Regions from separate parts of the Streptomyces sp. NPDC058195 genome, predicted to be linked through region 3. Evidence: riboswitches for the same ligand, from Rfam matches in the RefSeq annotation. Region 3 holds a riboswitch; each other region holds the start of a gene.

Region 1 (7,369 bases), on a different contig from region 3:
CATCTCCGTGACCGTGTCCACCCGGATCACGCCCGCCTGCCGCATGAGCGCCGAGACCGTGGCGTCCGGAATGCGCCGGGTCGGCACCGCGTGGCCGGGCGGGGTGGAGCCGCTGTGCCGGGCCCCCTTCACCACGACCACCGGCTTGACGGCCGCGGTCCGGCGCGCGAGGCGGGTGAACTTGCGGGGGTTGCCGATCGACTCCAGGTACAGCAGGGCGACGTCGGTATCGGGGTCCTCGTACCAGTACTGGAGGAAGTCGTTGCCGGAGATGTCGGCGCGGTTGCCCGCGGAGATGAAGGTCGACAGGCCCGCGCCGCGCCGGTAGAGGCCGGAGAGCAGGGCGATGCCGATCGCTCCGGACTGGGTGAAGAGGCCGATCCGGCCCCGGGCGGGCGGCTCGGGGGCGAGCGAGGCGTTCAGCCGTACCGCGTCCGAGGTGTTGATGAGGCCGAAGGCGTTCGGGCCGATGATCCGCATGCCGTACGAACGGGCCTGCCGGACCAGCTCGCGCTGCCGGTCCCTGCCCTCGGCACCCCATTCGGCGTACCCGGCGGAGAGGACGACCAGGCCCTGCACCCCGTGCTCGCCGCAGTCCGCGACGGCTTCCGGAACGCGGTCGGCGGGGACGGCGACGACCGCGAGGTCGACCGGTTCGCCTATCTCACCGAGGGAGCGGCGGGCGGGGACGCCGTCGATCGTGTCCTGTCCGGCGGTGAAGGCGCTGTTGACGGCGTACGTGCGGCCGGTGAACCCGGCGCCGAGGACGTTGCGCAGGACGGTGCGGCCGACACCTCCGGGGGTCCGGCCGACGCCGATGACGGCCACGGAGCCGGGGGCCAGCAGGCGTTGCACGGAGCGGGCCTCGGCCCGGTGCTCGCGGCCGCGCTGGACGGCGAGGGACTCGGCGGTCGGTTCGAGGTCCAGGGTGAGGTGGACGGAGCCGTCCTCGAAGCTGCGCTGCTGGGTGTACCCGGCGTCCCGGAACACTTTGATCATCTTGGTGTTGGCGGGCAGCACCTCGGCGGCGAAGCGGCGGATGCCGCGCTCGCGGGCGACGGCCGCGATGTGTTCGAGGAGCGCCGAGGCCACGCCGCGGCCCTGGTGCGCGTCCTGGACCAGGAACGCGACCTCGGCCTCGTCGGCGGGCGCGGAGGCGGGCCTGCCCCGCTCGTCGATCCGGTCGTAGCGGACGGTCGCGATGAACTCGCCGCCGACCGTGACGGCGAGCCCCACCCGGTCGACGTAGTCGTGATGGGTGAAGCGGTGCACGTCCCGGTCGGACAGCCGGGGATACGGGGCGAAGAACCGGTAGTACTTCGACTCGTCGGAGACCTGCTCGTAGAAGCTGACCAGTCGCTCGGCGTCGTCGGTGGTGATGGGCCTGATGCGCGCGGTGCCGCCGTCGCGGAGGACGACGTCCGCTTCCCAGTGGTCGGGGTAGACATGATGGGGACTCTGCTCCGGGGCGGGCTCCATGGGCAAAGCCTACGGCTCTGTCAGCGGTCGCGTACGTACCGGGGCCGGGGCAGTCTGGGAGGGCCGATCAAGGGATGTCCCGCACGTCACGGACGTCCGGCGGCTCGGCCGGAACACCGCGCACCGCATGCGAGAATGGTCTAGACAACTGTTGATTCGTGAAGGGCAGAACCATGGCTGAGCGCCGCGTCAACGTCGGTTGGGCCGAGGGCCTGCACGCCCGCCCCGCTTCCATCTTCGTCCGTGCCGCCACGGCTTCCGGCGTCCCCGTGACGATCGCCAGGTCCGAGGGCACCCCGGTGAACGCCGCGTCCATGCTCGCGGTCCTCGGCCTCGGCGCACAGGGGGGCGAGGAGATCGTGCTCGCTTCCGAGGCGGACGACGCCGAAGCCGCTCTGGACCGTCTGGCGAAGCTGGTCGCCGAGGGACTCGAAGAGCTTCCGGAGACCGTCTGAAGCGTTTTCACCGAAAGAGCCGCGGCACCACCGAACAGGGCCGCGGCTTTTTCACGTTCCGGGACATTCAACCGGGAAAGAAATGCGGTACGGGAAATCCAGAAGGCCGGCCGCACGGAACCTCATCCCTTTTATACGGCGTCCTCGTTAACAACGGATGCCCGCGGTGTTTTCGGAATGTTGCGGGGGCCTCACCCGGGCATCGGCGCGGGAAGCCGGGAGCGCAGCCGGTGCCCGGCCGCCGCTCGCTCCGCGTGGTGGACGGCCAGCGCCCTGGCCCGGTCGGCGTCACCGCGCGCCACCGCGTCCACGATGGCCCCGCGCTCGGCCCAGGCGTCCGCCGGCCGGGCCGGCTGCTCGACCACGTACATCCAGGCGATCTTGTGCCGCAGCTGGCCGAGCAGGGCGATCAGGCCAGGGCTGCCGGAGGCCTGTGCCAGCGTCTCGTGGAACCAGCCGCCCAGCGCGCGCAGATCCTCGCCCTCGCCCCGCCGCACCCGGTCGTGACCGAGGCGCACGAGGCCGCACAGCACCTTGAGGTGGGCCTCGGTGCGGCGCTGCGCGGCGCGGGCGGCACCCAGCGGCTCCAGCAGCATCCGGACCTCCAGGAGGTCGGCCGCCTCCAGGTCGGTGGGCTCGGCGACACAGGCACCCGCGTGTCTGCGGGTGACCACGAAGCCCTCGGACTCCAGGGTGCGCAGCGCTTCGCGGACCGGGACGCGGGAGACCCCGTACCGCCGGGCCAGCACCTCCTCCCTGAGACGGCTGCCGCGCCCGAAGACACCGGAGACGATGTCGTCACGGATCGCCGTACTTACCGAATGCGCGGGAATGCGCATGCCCGAACCTCCGTCTCCATGCCCGCTAAAAGCGGCTGCCCGACGCCTGTTCCGTGACTCTATGGCAATGCGGCACCATTTCCGATGCCGGGTGGAAATTCATGAATACCTTCCGGCCGCGCGAAGGTCCGGCGCCGGGCGGTCGCCCGTACCGCACGGCGGGCACGCCGAAGGCCCCGGACGCGGAGCCCGGGGCCTTCGGCGGAAGCTGTGGCGGTGCGCCGGTCAGAGGGCGGCGCCATGGGCGCGCAGGTACGCGACCGGGTCCACGTCGGAGCCGTACGACGGCGTCGTCCGGGCCTCGAAGTGAAGGTGCGGCCCGGTGGAGTTCCCGGTCGAACCGGAGAGGCCGATCTGCTGGCCCGCGGCGACGCCCTGACCGACCGCGACACCGATCGAGGAGAGGTGGCCGTACTGCGTGTACGTGCCGTCCGCCATCCGGAGCACGATGTTGTTGCCGTACGCGCCGCCCCAGCCGGCCTCGACGACCGTACCGGCGCCGACGGCGACGACGGAGCTGCCGGACGCGGCGTGGAAGTCGACGCCCGAGTGACTGCCGGAGGACCAGAGCGAGCCGCCGGACTTGTAGCTGGTGGAGACGTACGAACCGGCGACCGGAAGGTGGAAGGCGCCCAGCGCGGTGCGCTCGGCGGACCGGGCGACACGGGTCGCCGTCCCGGCGCGGGACTCGGCCGCGCGCTCCGCAGCCGCCTTGGCCTCGGCCTTCTTCTTGGCCGCTGCCTTCTTCCGCGCCTCGGCCTTCGCCTTCGCCTTGGCCTCGGCCTCGGCCTTCGCCGCGGCGTCGGCCTGGTGCCGCTGCGCGTCGGCCTGGGCTCCGATCCGCTCGGCGAGGGTCTCGTCGATGGTGAGGACCTGGGTCAGGCCGGTGTCCTCGACGGCGGCGGACTCGGCGTCCGCGGCGACGGCCGGGGCGGCCAGACCGCCGATGACGCCGGTGGTGGCCAGGGCCGCGACGCCGACGGCCTTCGCGCCCTTGCGCTTCAGTCGGCCCGGGGCACGATGCTTCCCGGTGGCACGGGTGAACGCCATGGAGTGGCTGATCCTTTCCTTCCTTCTCGCCTACCGGGTTAGCTGACGGGTTCGGAGCAGGAAGGTCTCCTACGGGCGCCCCGGCCCCTTGGGGCTCAGGCGTCCGATTCACCCCAGGGACTGCGTGGGTCCCCGGCTCCCCGGGCTCGCGCCGGACGGGGACTCGGCGATGACTGTCCGGTACGTCGCGGATGCGGCATACGAGTGGCGAACAGTCGTGCCGACGCTAAACGGGGCGACTTTCATCCGCCAAACGGACAGGGCGTTTTGTAGCGCATCCCACAGGGCAGACAGGCAACCCTTGCAACAGAACGGACAAAAGGGGCGACTCTCGCGAGATCTCGCTCGCGAGGGTCGCCCCTTTGCCCCACTGCGTACCGATCGGTGCGGCCAGAGGCCGACCGATGACCAGCCGGTCAGCCGGTGACCACCGTCACCTCTCCGATGCCCAGGGTCCGGACGGGCTCCTCGATCCGGGCCGCGTCGCCGACCAGGATCGTGACCAGCCGGTCGACCGGGAAGGCGTTGACGACCGCCGCGGTCGCCTCGACCGTGCCGGTCTCCGCGAGGCGGGCGTACAGCTGCGCCTGGTAGTCGTCCGGCAGATGCTGCTCGACCTGGTCGGCGAGGGTTCCCGCGACGGAGGCCGCCGTCTCGAACTTCAGGGGCGCCACGCCCACCAGGTTCTGCACCGCCGTCTCGCGCTCCTCGTCGGTGAGGCCCCCGGCCGCCAGCGTCCGCAGGACCGTCCACAGGTCCTTCAGCGCCGGTTCGGTGGACTCCGTGTCCACCGAACCGCTGATGGCCAGCATCGAGGCACCGGTGGCGCCCGAGGCGGAGCCCGGGGCCGTCGAGCGCAGCACCTGGGCGAAGGCCCGCACGCCGTACGTGTAGCCCTTCTCCTCGCGCAGCACCCGGTCGAGGCGGGAGGTGAGCGTGCCGCCCAGGCAGTAGGTGCCGAGCACCTGGGCCGGCCACACACGGTCGTGGCGGTCGGCGCCGACCCTGCCGATCAGCAGCTGGGTCTGGACCGCGCCGGGACGGTCGACGATCACCACGCGGCCGGTGTCGTCGGCGGTGATCGGAGGCACCGGGCGGGACTCGGCGGCCTCGCCCGACCAGTCGCCCAGGGTGTCGGCGAGCAGGGCGTCCAGATCGATGCCGGTGAGGTCACCGACGACCACGGCGGTCGCGGCGGACGGCCGGACGTGGGCCTCGAAGAAGGCGCGCACGGCCGCCGCGTCGATCCGCTCCACCGTCTCCTCGGTGCCCTGGCGCGGACGCGACATGCGCGCCTGTGCCGGGAAGAGCTCCTTGGAGAGCTGCTTGGCGGCGCGCCGGGCCGGGTTGGCCTGCTCGTGCGGGATCTCGTCGAGCCGGTTGCGCACCAGCCGCTCGATCTCGCTGTCGGAGAAGGCGGGCGCCCGCAGCGCCTCGGCGACCAGTCCGAGCGCCTTGGCCAGCCGGGAGGCCGGAACCTCAAGGGAGACCCGGACGCCGGGGTGGTCCGCGTGCGCGTCGAGCGTGGCACCGCAGCGCTCCAGCTCGGCGGCGAACTCCTCCGCGGTGCGCTTGTCGGTGCCCTCGGACAGGGCCCGCGACATGATCGTGGCCACGCCGTCGAGGCCCTCGGGCTCGGCGTCCAGCGGGGCGTCGAGGAAGATCTCGACCGCCACGACCTGCTGGCCGGGGCGGTGGCAGCGGAGCACCGTGAGGCCGTTGGGCAGGGAGCCGCGCTCCGGGGCGGGGAAGGCCCAGGGACGGGCGACGCCGGGGACCGGCTGCGGGTGGTACTGCATCGAAACTCCAGTCGCGGCGTCGGTCACTTGCCCGCTCCTTCCTGCGCGTCGGTGTCGTCAGCGTCGGCGTCCGCGGACTCGGCCGCCTCGACCGGCTCGTAGACCAGCACCGCCCGGTTGTCGGGGCGCAGCCGGGCCTTGGCGACCGCCTGGACCTCCTCCGCGGTGACGTCGAGCACCCGGTGCACGGCGGTCAGGGCGAGCTGCGGGTCACCGAAGAGCACCGCGAACCGGCAGAGTTCGTCGGCGCGCCCGGCGACCGTACCGAGGCGGTCCAGCCACTCGCGTTCCAACTGGGCCTGTGCGCGCTCCATTTCCTCGGGCGTGGGGCCCTCGGCGGCGAACCTGGCGAGCTCCTCGTCGACCGCGGCCTCGATCTCCGGCACCTCCACGCCGCCGGACGTCTTCACGTCCAGCCAGCCGAGCGAGGGCGCCCCGGCCAGCCGCAGCAGCCCGAACCCGGCCGCCACCGCCGTACGGTCACGGCGGACCAGACGGTTGTGGAGCCGCGAGGACTCACCGCCGCCGAGCACGGTCAGCGCGAGGTCCGCCGCGTCACACTCGCGGGTGCCGTCGTGCGGCAGCCGGTAGGCGGCCATCAGGGCCCGCGCCGGGACCTCCTCGCGCACCTCCTCGCGCAGCTGCTCGCCGATGGTCTCCGGGAGCGCCCCGTCGCGCGGCGGCTGCTTGCCGTCGTGGGACGGGATGGAACCGAAGTACTTCTCGATCCAGGCGAGGGTCTGCTCGGGGTCGATGTCGCCGACCACCGAGAGCACCGCGTTGTTGGGCGCGTAGTAGGTGCGGAAGAAGGCGCGCGCGTCCTCCAGGGTCGCGGCGTCCAGATCGGCCATCGAGCCGATCGGGGTGTGGTGGTACGGGTGGCCCTCGGGGTAGGACAGCGCCGTCAGCTTCTCGAACGCCGTGCCGTAGGGGACGTTGTCGTAGCGCTGGCGGCGCTCGTTCTTGACGACGTCGCGCTGGTTCTCCATGGACTCTTCGTCGAGCGCGGCGAGCAGCGAGCCCATGCGGTCCGCCTCCAGCCACAGAGCCAGCTCCAGCTGATGCGTGGGCATCGTCTCGAAGTAGTTCGTGCGCTCGAAGCTGGTGGTGCCGTTGAGCGAGCCGCCGGCGCTCTGCACCAGCTCGAAGTGGCCGTTCCCCTTGACCTGGCCGGAGCCCTGGAACATCAGGTGCTCGAAGAGGTGCGCCAGGCCGGTGCGCCCCTTGACCTCGTGGCGCGAGCCGACGTCGTACCAGAGACAGACCGCGGCGACCGGGGTCAGATGGTCCTCGGAGAGCACCACGCGCAGGCCGTTGGCCAGGCGGTGCTCGGTCGCTGTCAAGCCGCCGGAGCCGGCCTGAGCGGTGGCCGTGTGACCCATGGGCATGTACGTCCCTTCGATCGCGATACTGGATTTCCTGCGAGACCTGCCACTTTAAGCAAGCGGACGGACACTTGGCGAAGTTCCCGTTCCGGGGAAGTTCGCGTGAAAGAGGGGCGCATCCCCCGCGTGCCGGGGCAGAAAACCGTCCCGGCGCGGGTCACGGACGCGCTTTGGGACGGGTCGAGGTCGGGGTTGTCAGTGCGGCGGTCCACAATGGTCCGCGTCAGAACCTGAGGTTGCCCGAACAGAATCCGTGAAGGAGTCGCAGCAGCGATGGCCCGCCGCAGCACGAAGACCCCGCCGCCGGACGACTTCGAGGAGAAGATCCTCGACATCGACGTCGTCGACGAAATGCAGGGCTC
Region 2 (7,369 bases), on a different contig from region 3:
ATCAGCAGCTGCGGGGCGGGTGCGGCGAGCATCGTCGCGGCCAGCGCGGCACGGAACCGTTCGCCGCCCGAGAGGGTGCCCGCCGGCTGCTCGGCGCGTTTCCCCTGGAAGAGGAAGCGCGCGAGCTGGGCGCGGATGTGGTTGTCGGTGATCCCGGGAGCCATGCGGGCCGCGTTCGCCGCCACGCTCAGCTCCGGGTCCAGCACATCGAGCCGCTGCGGGAGGAACCGCGTCGGCACGTAGGTCCTGGCCTCGCCGGACAGCGGGGCCAGCTCGCCGGTGAGCGTGCGCAGCAGCGTCGTCTTCCCCGCGCCGTTGCGGCCGACGAGCGCGACCCGTTCGGGGCCGTGCACCTGGAGGTTTCCGTCGCGCAGGCGGCCGAACCGGGGGCGCAGTTCGCTCACGGTCAGTACGGTGCGCCCGGCGGGCACCGCGGTGTGCGGCAGGCTCACCCGGATCTCGGCATCGTCGCGGATCGCGTCCGCGGCCTCCTCGCGCCGCTCGCGCGCCTCACTGAGCCGCTCCTCGTGGACGCCGCGGAGCTTGCCCGCGGACTCCTGGGCGGACCGCTTGCGGCGGCCGGCCAGGATCTTCGGCAGGCCCCCCTCGATCTCGGCCTTCTTTCCGGTGCGCTGACGCCGGGCCAGCTTCGTACGGGTCTCCTCCAGTTCGCGCTTCTGGCGGCGTACGTCCGCCTCGGCGGCGCGGAGCATCCGGCCGGCGGCCTCCTGCCCGGTGGCCACGGCCTCCTGGTACGCCGACCAGCCGCCCCCGTACCAGTTCACCGATCCTGCGCGCAGTTCGGCGATGCGGTCCACGCGCTCCAGCAGCTCGCGGTCGTGGCTGACCACGACCAGTACGCCCGAGTGCCAGGAGTCGACGGCCTCGTACAGCCTCTGGCGCGCGAACAGGTCCAGGTTGTTGGTGGGTTCGTCCAGGAGCAGGATGTCGGGCCGTTCGAGCAGCAGCGCCGCCAGGCGCAGCAGCACGGTCTCCCCACCGGACAACTCGCCCACGGTGCGGTCGAGTTCGACGCTGCCGAGGCCGAGCGAGCCCAGGGTCGCCAGGGCCCTTTCCTCGACGTCCCAGTCGTCGCCGACCGTCTCGAAGTGCTTCTCGTCGACATCTCCGGACTCGATGGCCCGCAGCGCCTCGCGCCGCTTCGCGATGCCGAGCGCGACGTCCACCCGCAGGGTGGTGTCGAGAGTGATGTTCTGCGGCAGGTACGCGAGGCTGCCGCCGATGGTCACCGAGCCTTCGGACGGGCGCAGCTGCCCGGTGAGCAGCCGCAGCAGAGTGGACTTGCCGGCACCGTTGTTGCCGACGAGTCCGATCCGGCCGCGGCCGATGCTCAGCGAGAGCCCGTCGAAGACCGTGGTGCCGTCCGGCCAGCGGAAGGTCAGGGCCGAGCAGGTGAGAGAGGCGCTGGGGGCGGTGGGTGTCGCCATGGTTTTCCTCGCAGTCGCGGGTCGCAATGAAGGGGGGATTCGTATGCGAGCACCACGCGACCGGGCGGCGGAGAAAAGGTACGGCGGTCCTGGAGATCGAGGGACGGCTCATGCACCGAGGTCGCATCCACGCGAGGTCACGGGCAGTGCGGAAGCACTGCGGCAACGTGACGTGCGTACGGCGGGATGCCGTACGGCGTGGTGTTCGCGGACCTCAGATGCGCAACGTCCACCTCTATCGGAGACAACAGGACGTGAAAACCATAACGGCGGGGAGCTGGGTTGGCAACGTCCGCCGACCTGCGGGGGAGGTGCGTGGAGCCGGATGCGGAATGCCTCTTTCGTTATTCCGTGGCGCGAGTCACACCCTGCCCGTGGTGACGGTGCCGCGCGCTCCGGAACCCTTTTCCCGCAAGGGCCGGGCCCGGTCGGTGTGAGGTGGGTTACGGGGAATTCGGCTTCTTGATCTTGTATGCGAACTACCTGCGGAAAATAGGGTCTTGTCCGCTTCGGCTTCCCTCGCCTACGGTCTCCCTCAATCCGGGCGGAACGCCGAATCCTGCCGCTGTCCGGCCCATTCCGACCACTCGTGTACGGCAGGAGCGGGGAACCCAGGTACGTCGCCGGTCCGGACACCGGGCGGCTCGGGGTGAAGCCGCGCTCTCGCGCGGCCGGGCAGCTCCAGCCCGAACCCGACAGCTCACCTCGCAGGCGACGGAGAGGAACCACCATGACCTTCACCGGTACGCGCCGTCGACGCACCGCCACCTCGCTGACCAGGGGCTTCATAGGCATGGGCACGGGAGTGGCCGCGCTGCTGCTGCCGCTGCTCGGTGCCCAGGCCGCCTCGGCGGCACCGGCCCCGCAGGCCATCACCGCGACCGCCGCGCAGCCCGCGGCCTACACGGACGATCTGGACGGCTGGATCAAGGAATCGCTCGCCGTCATGGCCGAGCACAGCATCCCCGGCAGCTACGAGGGAATCCACCGCAACATCATGCGCGAGTCCTCCGGCAACCCGCTCGCCGTCAACAACTGGGACTCCAACGCCGCCGCCGGAACCCCGTCCAAGGGCCTGCTCCAGATCATCGACCCGACGTTCCTCGCCTACCACGTGCCCGGCACATCGACGGACAGCTTCGACCCCGTCGCCAACATCGCCGCGGCGTGCAACTACGCCGCCGACCGGTACGGTTCCATCGACAACGTCAACGGCGCCTACTGACCCCGGTCACTCCGGGGCGGATCCCGCCGCCTGCTCCGGTTCGGCGCGGGGCGGGAGCGGCACGGTGGCCGCCGCCCCGTTCCGCACCGCCCGCACCGCGGCTTCGTGCAGGCGGCGGCTGTCCTCCTCCGAACAGCACGCCACGGGGCTGCCCGCCATGGTGAACCAGTCGATCGCCCCCGAGTACTGCACCGTGATCTGGGCCGTGTCCTCGGCCCAGGTCGTGTGCACCGTCAGGTCCCCGGACAGGACTCCGACCTCCTCCGTCAGCACGCCACCGTGCCCGGAGAACACACCACAAGTCGTCCACGACGCCCAAGCCATGCATCCAGGCTGGCACCGGGGCGGCGAATGCGCGACCCATGGGCCCCGCCCGCGCGCCGGATGCTGGACACGGGCGAAATTTTCCGTCCGTCCCCCCTTCGGTTCCCGCACCGCCGATCTCCGGACGCCTCCTACCCAGTTCACGTCAAATCGTCGAAGAAGGTTGCTGGAACAACGGATTCCGTAGGTGAACACCTCTTGACCTGCGGAAGACGTCAGGATTGCATGGCGCGCTGGGAGCGACGAAACCACACTTCATGTCCTCGTCTGGAGGCGATACCGCTCCCGTGCTCAGACACCGCACTTTTGATCGGAACCGCACGATGACCGACACGCTCAGCGCACCACAGGCACTCGCCCCGGCGACCGGCCCCACCCCCCAGAAGCTCAAGCGCTCCATCGGCGTCGTGGGCGGCACGCTGCTCACGCTCTCCTGCGTGACGCCCGCCTCGACCCTCTTCGTGGTCGTGCCGGACCTCTTCTCCAGCCTCGGTACGTACACCGCCCTGACCATCGCCATCGGCTCGCTGCTCTGCGTCGCGGTCGCCTTCTGCTACTCGGAACTGGGCACCCTCATTCCCAGCGCCGGCGGTGAGTACGCCATGGTGTCGACCATGGCGGGACGGCTCGCCGGATGGCTCGTCTTCGTGCTCTCGCTGCTGGTCGTGATGATCGTGCCCCCGGTGATCTCCATGGGGACGGCGGACTACCTGGCGCCCCTCGTGCACATACCGGCCCCCATCGCAGGCGCCGGAGTCATGCTGCTCGCCACCCTCGCGGGCCTGCTGGACCTGCGCGCCAACGCGTGGATCACCGGAATCTTCCTGGTCCTCGAAGTGATCGCGGCGGGCGTCGTCGCCGTGCTGGGCTTCGCCCACACCGAGCGCGGCGGATCGGCGCTGGTGCACGGCACGGTCGCCACGACCGGCGGTTCCCACTCCACCGTCACCGCGATGATGGTGATCTCCGGACTGGCCATCGCGCTCTTCATCACCCAGGGCTTCTCCACCGCCGTCTACCTCTCCGAAGAGCTGGAGAACCCGCGGCGCAACGTGGCCCGCACCGTGCTCGCCACCCTCGCCATCTCCAGCGCCGTCATCCTGATCCCGGTCATCGCCATCACCCTGGGTGCCCCGGACCTGGAGGCCCTGACCTCAGGCGACCTCAACACCATGGTCGCCGCCTGGTCCAACTCGGCGGTCGGCACCTTCGTCAGCCTCTGCGTCGCCCTCGCGATCATCAACGCGGGCATCGTCATGGTCATCCAGAACTCCCGGGTGCTCTTCGCCTCGGCCCGCGACAAGGCATGGCCCGCACCGGTCAACAACGCCCTGGCCCGGCTCGGCCGGTTCGGCTCGCCGTGGGTCGCGACCCTGCTCGTCGGTGTTCCCGGGGCGGCGCTCTGCTTCGTCAACCTCGACACCCTGTACGGCGTCACCGGCGTCTCCGTCACCGCCATGTACCTGCTGGTCGCCGTCGCGGCCCTGCTCTGCCGCCGCGGCACCCACCGCGAGGCACCGGCCTGGCGCATGCCGCTCTGGCCCGCCGTGCCCGTGCTGCTGATCGCCGTGCTGGCGTACATCCTGACCCAGCAGGAGGCCGAGTACCTGCTGTGGACCGGCGGCATCACCGCGGTCGCCACGCTCTACTGGGCGTTCTACCTGCGGCCCCGCCGCGAGACCCGCTGGCTGGTCAGCATTCCGGAGGACGCCCAGCCCTGACCGGGGCGTGTTCCGCGCGGTGTCCGGCCCGCCGGTGGAGATCCTCCACCGGCGGGCCGCGCCCGTCCCTGTCCGTCGCCCGACCGGGCGCAGCGCCGCCCCGGCGACGGGCGGACCCGCCCGGCCATGCCCACAGTGGGACGCAGGGGGCGTCGTCGGAACACGGGGAGCAGTGGCGGGATGGGCGTCCAACGCGTCGGAATCGTCGTACATCAGGGCCGCCCCGAGGCCGTCATCACCGCCGGTGTCGTACGCGACTGGTGCGCCCGCGAAGCGATCCCCTGCACGGACATCGACGTGTGGAGGGGGGACGGACACAGGCGCGGCGGGCGCGAGGAGGCCGACGTCGCCGGGAACCCCGATCTGATCGTGACACTCGGCGGCGACGGCACGTTCCTGCGCGGCGCCAGGATCGCCGCGAAGAACGACGGCGCCGTGCTCGGGATCGACCTGGGCCGTGTCGGCTTCCTGACCGAGGTGCCATCCGGTGACGTGGTGCGGGCGCTCGACGCCGTCCACCGGGGCCGGGCGGAGTTCGAGGAGCGCATGACCCTGACCATGCGGGCCTCCCGGGTGCTCGAAGTGCCCCCGGACATCGACGCCCTGATGGGCTACGGGCGGCGACCGATGCTGCCCCCGCCGCAGGTCGCCCCGGACGCGGAGGCCGCGGCGGAGGGCTGGGGAGTGGCACTGGACGTCACCGCCCTCAACGACATCGTCGTGGAGAAGCTCGCCCGGGACCGGCAGGTGAGCCTCGGCGTCTACATCGGCGGCCGGCTCCTCGCCGCGTACTCCGCCGACGCCGTCATCATGGCGACGCCCACCGGCTCGACCGCGTACAGCTTCGCCGCCGGCGGCCCGGTGGTCTCACCACGCATGGACGCGGTCCTCTTCACCCCCGTCGCGGCGCACATGACCTTCGACCGCACCGTGGTCGCCGCGGCCGACGAACCGATCGCCGTACGGGTCCTGCCGCACTCCGGCCAGGCCGCGGTGACCATCGACGGCCAACTGCGCGGCGTGCTGGACGCCGGGGACTGGCTCGGGGTGTACGCGGCACCGCGCCGCCTGCGGATCGTCCGGCTCGGTCCGCACGACTTCTACGGTCGCCTGCGCACCCGCCTGCGCCTCACGGACGCACCCGCCGCGGCGGCCGACGGCGAGAGCGCGCCGCTCTTCCGCCACGACGGGCCGGTCCCGCACGACCTGACCCACCTCCACCTCGCCCCTTAGGACTGTTGCCGGATCCCCGCCGACGGATCCGGCCGACGCCGCTATAGTCGGCCGCTGCGGGACAGCGGCCACGGGGAGGGGCGAGCGCGGCCACCACCGGCCGGGCGTTCCGTGCCTCCCTCCTGCTGGGCCGTGGACGACGCCCGGGAGGGCTCGTGCCGCCCGCACCGCCGCCATCCACGGAAGGGGCCACGCGATGCCGGCCGTCCTCGTACTCCTGCTGTCCGGCACCTGGCTGCTGTCCGGCGCCCTGGTCACCGGGACCGACCCGCTCATCGTCGCCGTGGGCCGCACGGCCGTGTGCTGCGCCGTGCTCACCGCCGTCGCGGCCACCCGCGCGGACGGGCGGGTGGCACTGCGCCGGGCCGCCGCCCGGCCGGGCACCGTATGGCTGCTGGGCCTGCTCGGTTTCGCCGGATACGCGGCAGGGACGCTCCTCGCCATCTCCCGGATCGGGACCTCGCTGGCCAACATCGTCGTGGCGTTGCTGCCGTGCGCCACCGTGGCGGTCGGCGCCCTGTTCTTCGGCGAACGCACCGGGGCCCGCGGCGTGGCCGGCGCGGTGCTCGCCTGCGCGGCGGCCGTCGGGTACGCGGCGCTCGGCGCCGAGGCAGGGGACGCGGACGGGACCGGTCTGCTGCTGGTCGCGGGGGCGACCGTGGCGTTCGCGGTGTACGGCTTCCTGTACCGGAAGCGGATGTCGCGTCTGCCGCCGCTCACCGTGCTGCCCGTCCTGCTCGCGGCCGCCACCTGTCTGCTGCTGCCGATGGCCCTGCCCGCGCTGGTCTCACACCCCCCGACGCCCGCCGCGACCGGCGGGATCGTGCTGCTGGGCGGAGCCGTGTACGCGCCCGCCTACCTCGTGCAGCACCGGCTCATCCTGCTGCGCGGGCCGGTCTTCACGGCGGCTGTGCAGCTGGCGGTCCCCTTCACGGTGCGTCTCGGTGACGGGGTGCTCGGCTCCGCACCCGCGCCCTCCGCCGCGGAGCTGCTGCTGCTCACGGTGTGCTGCGGCGGCATCGCGCTCGTCACGGTACAGCCGGGGCCGCGACGGCTCGACGGTGCGGAAGCGGAAGACGCGCAGGCGCAATGAGAGAGGGACGGGGCCGGGCTGTTCGGGGCCCGGGTTCCAGGCGCCGGCGGCCTGTTGCCCGGGGCGGGGGCCGCCCCGGGCAACAGGACCTGGTGCGAGCCGGACTCAGAAGGTGACGTCCGAGCAGGCGTAGAACGCGTTGCCGGTGTCCGAGATCGTCCAGACGCCGAGGATCAGGTGCTTGCCCGACTTCTGGGGCAGCACCCCGGCGTGGGACACGGTGGACCCCGGCAGACGGCCGCCGAAGGGCACGGTCAAGAACGGCTGCGGATCCAGGTCGGCCCTGGTCAGCGGCTTCGTGGGGTCGTAGCCGTCCTTGGTGATG
Region 3 (7,369 bases):
CGAGAAGCGGCGCGACTCGGTCACCGACGGGGTACCGGTCGGCCAGCCCGGCCTGGCGCTCGCGGCCAAACTGGCGAGCCGGGTCCGCACCGCCGGGCTCGACGTGCCGCTCCCCGCCGGCGAGGGCATCGGCTACGAGCTCCTCGCCCTCGCCGTCCGGGCCGAGCGGGACGGTGTCGACCCCGAGGCCGCCCTGCGCGCCGCGGGCCGCGCCTACCGGGACGCCATCAGGGCGGCGGAGGGCCACGGCTGACGCCGCAGGGCAACGGATAACGTCGAGGGGTGAACCACAGCCCCGCCGACGACCACCCCGCCGAGCAGCCCCCCGCGTCTCCCGCGGACGCCCCCGCGTCTCCCGCGGCTTCGGCGGACGCCGCCGCGTCCCCCGCGTCCTGCCCGGTGTCCGGTGCACCCGAGCTCTTCACCTGGGAGTTCGCCACCGACCCGTACCCGGCGTACGCCTGGCTGCGCGAGCACAGCCCCGTACACCGCACCACGCTGCCCAGCGGCGTCGAGGCCTGGCTGGTGACCCGGTACGAGGACGCCCGGCAGGCCCTCGCCGACTCCCGGCTCTCCAAGAACCCGGCCCACCACGCCGAACCGGCGCACGCCAAGGGGAAGACCGGCATCCCCGGTGAGCGCAAGGCGGAGCTGATGACACATCTGCTGAACATCGACCCGCCCGATCACACCCGGCTGCGCCGCCTGGTCTCCAAGGCGTTCACCCCGCGGCGGGTCGCCGAGTTCGCCCCGCGCGTCCAGGAGCTGACGGACCGGCTCGTCGACCGCTTCGCCGAGAACGGCGAGGCCGACCTCATCCACGACCTGGCCTTCCCGCTCCCCATCTACGCGATCTGCGACCTGCTTGGCGTACCGCCCGAGGACCAGGACGACTTCCGGGACTGGGCGGGCATGATGATCCGCCACGGCGGCGGGCCGCGCGGCGGGGTCGCCCGGTCGGTGAAGAAGATGCGCGGCTACCTCGCCGAACTCATCCACCGGAAGCGGGAGAACCCAGGCGACGACCTGATCTCCGGACTGATCCGGGCCAGCGACCACGGTGAGCACCTCACCGAGAACGAGGCCGCCGCCATGGCCTTCATCCTGCTCTTCGCCGGTTTCGAAACCACCGTCAACCTCATCGGCAACGGGGTCTACGCCCTGCTCCGCAACCCCGGCGAACGCGCACGGCTGCAACGCTCCCTCGACGCGGGGGAGGAGGAGCTGCTGGAGACCGGGATCGAGGAGCTGCTCCGCTACGACGGCCCGGTGGAGCTGGCCACCTGGCGGTTCGCCACCGAGGCGCTGACACTCGGCGGGCAGTCCGTCCAGGCCGGGGATCCGGTGCTCGTGGTGCTCGCCGCCGCCGACCGCGACCCGGAACGCTTCCCGGACCCCGACACCCTCGACCTCGCCCGGCGTGACAATCAGCACCTCGGATACGGGCACGGCATCCACTACTGCCTGGGCGCACCGCTCGCCCGGCTGGAGGGACGGACCGCGCTCGCCACTCTGCTGAAACGGCTCCCGGACCTGCGACTCGCGGGAGAACCAACCGATTTGCGGTGGCGTGGCGGGCTCATCATGCGTGGACTTCGCACCCTCCCCGTGGAGTTCACGCCGGGGCGTGCCGGTACTGAAACTGACGCTGCGTCAACTCTGTGACTTTCACGTGATCCGCGCTGCATCGACTTGTGACGCGCGTTCGAGTCCGGCTAGGTTCACCGTTCGACTCACCAGTCAGACGTCAGTCACACGGAAGGCAATTCCATGGGATCCGCGAACGGCAGGCACCGTCGCCCCCGGCAGGCACCCGCCATCGTCGTCGCAGCGGGCGTGACCGGATCGGCCATCGCCATTCCGCTGCTGGGCGCGTCGGGCGCGTCCGCGGCCGAGGCCACGACCTGGGACCGGGTGGCCGAGTGCGAGAGCGGCGGTGCGTGGAGCGCCGACTTCGGCAACGGCTTCTACGGCGGTCTCCAGTTCTCGCCGGAGACCTGGAAGTCGTACGGCGGTGAGGCCTACGCGGAGCGCGCCGACCTCGCCAGCCGGGCCCAGCAGATAGCGGTGGCCGAGAAGGTCCTGGGGGACCGGGGGCCGAAGGCCTGGCCCAGCTGTGCGGTCATCTCCGGCCTGGCGCCGGGCGGCTCGCTGCCCGGCGTCGACCCCGGCACCGCCCCCGTCGGCGACCCGGCCGGGACGGTGACACCGCCCGGGAACGAGCAGGGTGACCCGTCCGACGGGGCCACGCCGCCCCGAAGCGCCTGGGAGGGCGTGGACGCGGTGGACGGTGCTGACGGCTCGTCCGGGAACAGCGGCAAGCGCCCGGGGAAGGCGAAGGGCGAAGGGGCGGACACGCCGGACGCGGAGTCCTCGCCTTCGGCCACCCCGTCCGGTGCGCCGTCCGACGCACCCTCACGCGCCCCCCGGGACGCCTCCGCTTCGCCCGATTCGGCCGACGGTACGGGCGGGCGGCACCGCGGCACCCCGGCCGCCGAGGAGGGCCGTGGCGCGAACGGCGGTCACCGCGAGTCCGGCCGGCACGCCTCGCGCGGCGGTGGCGACGCGCGCGATACGGCCGATCAGGTCACCGACGGCACGTACACCGTCCGGCCCGGCGACAACCTCTGGACGATTGCTGATGCACAGAAGGTTCCCGGTGGGTGGTCCGCGCTCTACGAGGCGAACAGGAGCGTCGTCGGCTCCGATCCGGACCTCATCCTGCCTGGCCAGAGCCTCGATCTCGACGCCAAGGCCGAGTAGGAGCGGTCCGGTGACGGTCCGGTAATCGCCTAAAAGCGCCCCGAAAATCGGGGCAGTTCAGGGGCCTATGTCCGCTTATGTGTAAGTGAGACATGGGTCTCTTTGCGTCTTCCGGCGTGTCGCGTTCCGGTGGCCCTTCCTGGTGGCCCTCACCTGCGAAAACAGTAATTCTTCAGATGCAAGTACGGACTGATTGTCCGATGTGTCCACCTTTGAATGTAGGGCTTGCGTATGTTTACGGTCGGAATCGCTCGCACCGCGGGCCCCGTCGACCGTCACGCCGAATCCTGCCGTCGGTCGAAGGGAAAACAGACGCGTACAGCGCCGTAGGCAGGAGCGGGGGACCCAGGTAAGCCGCCGGGTCCGGGACGTCGGGACGACGTATCGGATCAGGCTTGGGGTGAAGTCGCGCGCTAGGACGTGCGACCGGGCAACTCACTCGGCCCGAACCCGACAGCTCACCTCGTAGGCGTCGGTGAGGAGAAGTTCCATGCTGCTTTCCAGCAAGGGCAAGCACCGCCGCCCGTCCAAGGTCGTCCGCATCGCCACGCTCGCCGGTGTCGCCGGTGCCGCCGTCGCCGTGCCGCTGATGGGCGCGACCAGCGCCTCCGCCGCCTCCGTCGCCACCTGGGACGCTGTTGCCCAGTGCGAGTCCGGTGGCAACTGGTCCATCAACACCGGCAACGGCTACTACGGCGGCCTGCAGTTCTCGCAGTCCAGCTGGGCCGCCGCCGGTGGCCTCCAGTACGCCTCGCGCGCCGACCTGGCCACCAAGGCCCAGCAGATCGCCACCGCCGAGCGCCTCCTCGACATGCAGGGCCCCGGTGCCTGGGGCTGTGCCGGTGCCGGCGGCCTGACCAACGACGGTGTCGACCCGGGTGTCGACACCGGTTCGTCCTCGAACTCCTCCTCCGGCTCGACCGCCGGTTCCGGCGCCTCCGAGCAGCAGAGCGCCGCCCCGAAGAAGCAGGCGCAGCCGAAGCCGGCCGAGCGCACCGAGGCCCCCGCCGCCTCCCGCTCGGACCGCACCGAGGCCCCGCGTGCCGAGTCGAAGAAGACCGTCACCACCCCGACCGGCGAGAAGGTCAAGAGGGGTGACGGCGAGTACAAGGTCGTCACCGGCGACTCGCTGAGCAAGATCGCCGCCGAGAACGGCGTCAAGGGCGGCTGGCAGCGGCTGTTCGAGCTGAACGAGGACATCGTCAAGGACGCCGACCTGATCTACCCGGGTCAGCAGCTGCACCTGACGAAGTAACAGGGACTCTCTCCTCCCCGGCCGCCCCGGTCCGGCGCGCATCCCCCCGTGCGCACCGGACCGGGGCGCCCTCCTTTCCGGCCTCCCTCCGCTCGGTGGAGCGGGAAGGCGTTCAAGTGTTGTAGTTACCGGCCGGTAGGTTTTGGGCGGAATGCCCGGCAATGCGGTCTCTCGGGTCGTTTTTCGTCCCAGGGGTCGGGCGGTCGTGGGGACGGGCGGGCCGGGCCGGTTAGGCTCTTGTCGCAAGGCCAAAGCGACCCTGCGCCAACAGCGTCATATCCCAGAAGGAGATGCCACGTGCCGTCCATCGACGTCGTCGTAGCCCGGGAAATCCTCGACTCCCGCGGAAACCCCACGGTCGAGGTCGAGGTCGGCCTCGACGACGGCAGCACGGGCCGTGCTGCCGTTCCGTCCGGCGCCTCCACCGGCCAGTTCGAGGCCGTCGAGCTCCGTGACGGCGACCCCAACCGCTACCAGGGCAAGGGCGTCGAGAAGGCCGTCCTCGCCGTGATCGAGCAGATCGGCCCGGAGCTCGTCGGCTACGACGCCACCGAGCAGCGGCTGATCGACCAGGCGATGTTCGACCTGGACGCCACGGAGAACAAGGGCTCGCTCGGCGCCAACGCCATCCTGGGCGTCTCGCTGGCCGTCGCCCACGCCGCCTCCGAGGCCTCGGACCTGCCGCTCTTCCGCTACCTCGGCGGCCCGAACGCGCACCTGCTGCCCGTTCCGATGATGAACATCCTGAACGGCGGCTCGCACGCCGACTCCAACGTGGACATCCAGGAGTTCATGATCGCCCCGATCGGCGCGGAGTCCTTCTCCGAGGCCCTGCGCTGGGGCGCCGAGGTCTACCACACGCTGAAGAAGGTCCTGAAGGCCAAGGGCCTGTCCACCGGCCTCGGCGACGAGGGCGGCTTCGCGCCGAACCTGGACTCCAACCGCGCCGCCCTCGACCTCATCCTGGAGGCCATCAAGGAGGCCGGTTACGTCCCGGGCAAGGACATCGCGCTCGCGCTCGACGTCGCCGCGTCCGAGTTCTACAAGGACGGCGCGTACGAGTTCGAGGGCAAGTCCCGCTCGGCCGTCGAGATGACCGAGTACTACGAGGAGCTCGTCGCCGCGTACCCGCTGGTCTCCCTTGAGGACCCGCTGTTCGAGGACGACTGGGACGGCTGGAAGGTCATCACCGACAAGCTCGGCGCCAAGGTGCAGATCGTCGGCGACGACCTCTTCGTCACCAACCCGGAGCGCCTGGCCCGCGGCATCGAGGAGGGCTCCGCCAACGCCCTGCTCGTCAAGGTCAACCAGATCGGTTCGCTGACCGAGACCCTGGACGCCGTCGAGCTGGCCCAGCGCAACGGCTTCAAGTGCATGATGTCGCACCGCTCCGGCGAGACCGAGGACGTCACCATCGCCGACCTCGCCGTCGCCGTGAACTGCGGCCAGATCAAGACCGGTGCCCCGGCCCGCTCGGACCGCGTCGCGAAGTACAACCAGCTGCTGCGCATCGAGGAGATCCTCGACGACGCCGCGGTGTACGCCGGCCGCTCCGCCTTCCCCCGGTTCCGCTCCGCGGACCAGTAGGCACAGCGCTCCGCGGACCACTGGTCACGGCGCTCCGCGGAGCGGCAGGGCAGCGCTCCGCGGAGCGGTAGGCGCCGCGAACGGCCACGGCCTCCGTCCGTCCCCGCACTCGGTCCCGTACCGTGTGCGGGGACGGATGTGCGTAATGGGGAGGCGGAGAGATGGCCGCGAAGGACCGGGACCGGTTCTCCACCGCGACCCGGCTGCGGCTGCTCGGTGAGCAGACCGCCGCCCGCGTCTACCGTTCGCAGAGCCGCCGTCAGGCCCGCCGCTCGCGTCTCACCGGCCGGGCGGCCTTCCTGGCGCTCGTCGTCTGCTCCCTGGTGGTCGCGCTCGCGTACCCGATGCGCAGCTACGTCTCGCAGCAGGACGAGATCGCCGACCAGGAGCGCCTGGCGCAGCAGGCCAGGGCCCGTACCGAGGAACTGCGCGACGAGAAGGCGCGGCTCCAGGACGACGCGTACATCAGGCGGCTGGCCCGTACGCATCTGCACTACCTTCTTCCCGGGGAGACCGGTTATACGGTGATCGACCCGGACGCGGTCAAGGAGCGCGAGGGCAGGGCGGACGGGTCCGGCCGGCCGTGGCACTCCAATCTGTGGGACGGCGTCGACAGCGCCGACCGCGACTGACCTCCCTCGATCCAGCAGCACCGCATTTCGAGCAGACCCGATCAGAACCTAGGCAGGCATGGACACCCCCCCTCCCCAGACCGAGCCCACCGCGCCCACCGAGGCGGACATCGCCGCGTTCCAGCAGCAGCTGGGCCGCCCGCCGCGCGGTCTGCGCGCGATCGCGCACCGCTGCCCCTGCGGCAACCCGGACGTGGTCGAGACGCAGCCCCGGCTGGAGGACGGCACGCCGTTCCCGACGACGTACTACCTGACGTGCCCGCGTGCCGCCTCCGCGATCGGCACGCTGGAGGCGAACGGGGTCATGAAGGAGATGACCGAGCGCCTCGCCACCGACCCCGAACTGGCCTCCGCCTACCGGGCCGCCCACGAGGACTACATCGCCCGGCGCGACGCCATCGAGGTGCTGGAGGGGTTCCCGAGCGCGGGCGGCATGCCGGACCGGGTGAAGTGCCTGCACGTCCTGGTCGGCCACTCGCTGGCCGCCGGACCGGGCGTGAACCCGCTGGGCGACGAGGCGATCGCGATGCTGCCGGAGTGGTGGCGCAAGGGGCCGTGCGTCACGCCATGCGACGCGCCGGACGAGGGCTGACCGTCCTTCGAGGTCCCCATCCCGCTCCTCGTCCGCCGGAGGGGCCCGATTCCACAGGAGCAGCACCATGACCCGCGTGGCCGCCATCGACTGCGGTACCAACTCCATCCGCCTGCTCGTCGCCGACGCCGACCCGTCCACCGGTGAACTCGGTGAGCTGGACCGGCGGATGGAGATCGTCCGCCTCGGCCAGGGCGTCGACCGCACCGGCCGGCTGGCCCCCGAGGCCCTGGAGCGTACGTTCGCGGCGTGCCGCCAGTACGCGGCGGTGATCAAGGAGCACGGTGCGCAGCGGCTCCGCTTCGTCGCCACCTCCGCCTCCCGGGACGCGGAGAACCGCGACGACTTCGTCCGCGGGGTGGTCGGCATCCTGGGCGTCGAGCCCGAGGTGATCAGCGGTGACCAGGAGGCCGAGTTCTCCTTCACCGGGGCCACCCGGGAGCTCGCGGGCCACGAGCACCTGCCGAAGCCGTATCTGGTGGTCGACATCGGCGGCGGCTCCACCGAGTTCGTCGTCGGCGACGACCGGGTGAGCGCCGC

What was found. A riboswitch is a leader RNA that binds a small molecule or an ion and turns the genes downstream of it on or off. The one in region 3 is predicted to bind cyclic di-AMP.
Region 1: linked by a shared signal. The riboswitch ahead of ACFVWY_RS12805 (M23 family metallopeptidase) and the one ahead of ACFVWY_RS31120 (transglycosylase family protein) in region 3 are both predicted to bind cyclic di-AMP.
Region 2: linked by a shared signal. The riboswitch ahead of ACFVWY_RS10720 (transglycosylase SLT domain-containing protein) and the one ahead of ACFVWY_RS31120 (transglycosylase family protein) in region 3 are both predicted to bind cyclic di-AMP.

What each region holds. Positions count from the first base shown of each region.
Region 1 is NZ_JBHVVM010000008.1:106,022-113,390, reverse strand. Features, by position in the region: gene ACFVWY_RS12820 (GNAT family N-acetyltransferase) at 1-1,479, opposite strand, end outside; gene ACFVWY_RS12815 (HPr family phosphocarrier protein) at 1,653-1,934, shown strand; partial or broken gene ACFVWY_RS12810 (GntR family transcriptional regulator) at 2,082-2,773, opposite strand; gene ACFVWY_RS12805 (M23 family metallopeptidase) at 2,999-3,823, opposite strand; cyclic di-AMP (ydaO/yuaA leader) riboswitch at 3,837-4,002, opposite strand; gene ACFVWY_RS12800 (M16 family metallopeptidase) at 4,240-5,622, opposite strand; gene ACFVWY_RS12795 (M16 family metallopeptidase) at 5,646-7,010, opposite strand; gene ACFVWY_RS12790 (DNA topoisomerase (ATP-hydrolyzing) subunit A) at 7,281-7,369, shown strand, end outside.
Region 2 is NZ_JBHVVM010000006.1:265,174-272,542, forward strand. Features, by position in the region: gene ACFVWY_RS10715 (ABC-F family ATP-binding cassette domain-containing protein) at 1-1,448, opposite strand, end outside; cyclic di-AMP (ydaO/yuaA leader) riboswitch at 2,010-2,175, shown strand; gene ACFVWY_RS10720 (transglycosylase SLT domain-containing protein) at 2,242-2,673, shown strand; gene ACFVWY_RS10725 (hypothetical protein) at 2,680-2,997, opposite strand; gene ACFVWY_RS10730 (APC family permease) at 3,321-4,718, shown strand; gene ACFVWY_RS10735 (NAD(+)/NADH kinase) at 4,899-5,951, shown strand; gene ACFVWY_RS10740 (DMT family transporter) at 6,148-7,044, shown strand; gene ACFVWY_RS10745 (lytic polysaccharide monooxygenase) at 7,150-7,369, opposite strand, start outside.
Region 3 is NZ_JBHVVM010000034.1:51,830-59,198, reverse strand. Features, by position in the region: gene ACFVWY_RS31135 (nucleoside triphosphate pyrophosphohydrolase) at 1-253, shown strand, start outside; gene ACFVWY_RS31130 (cytochrome P450) at 283-1,665, shown strand; gene ACFVWY_RS31125 (transglycosylase family protein) at 1,771-2,763, shown strand; cyclic di-AMP (ydaO/yuaA leader) riboswitch at 3,076-3,250, shown strand; gene ACFVWY_RS31120 (transglycosylase family protein) at 3,254-4,018, shown strand; gene eno (phosphopyruvate hydratase) at 4,316-5,605, shown strand; gene ACFVWY_RS31110 (septum formation initiator family protein) at 5,767-6,237, shown strand; gene ACFVWY_RS31105 (DUF501 domain-containing protein) at 6,296-6,829, shown strand; gene ACFVWY_RS31100 (exopolyphosphatase) at 6,897-7,369, shown strand, end outside.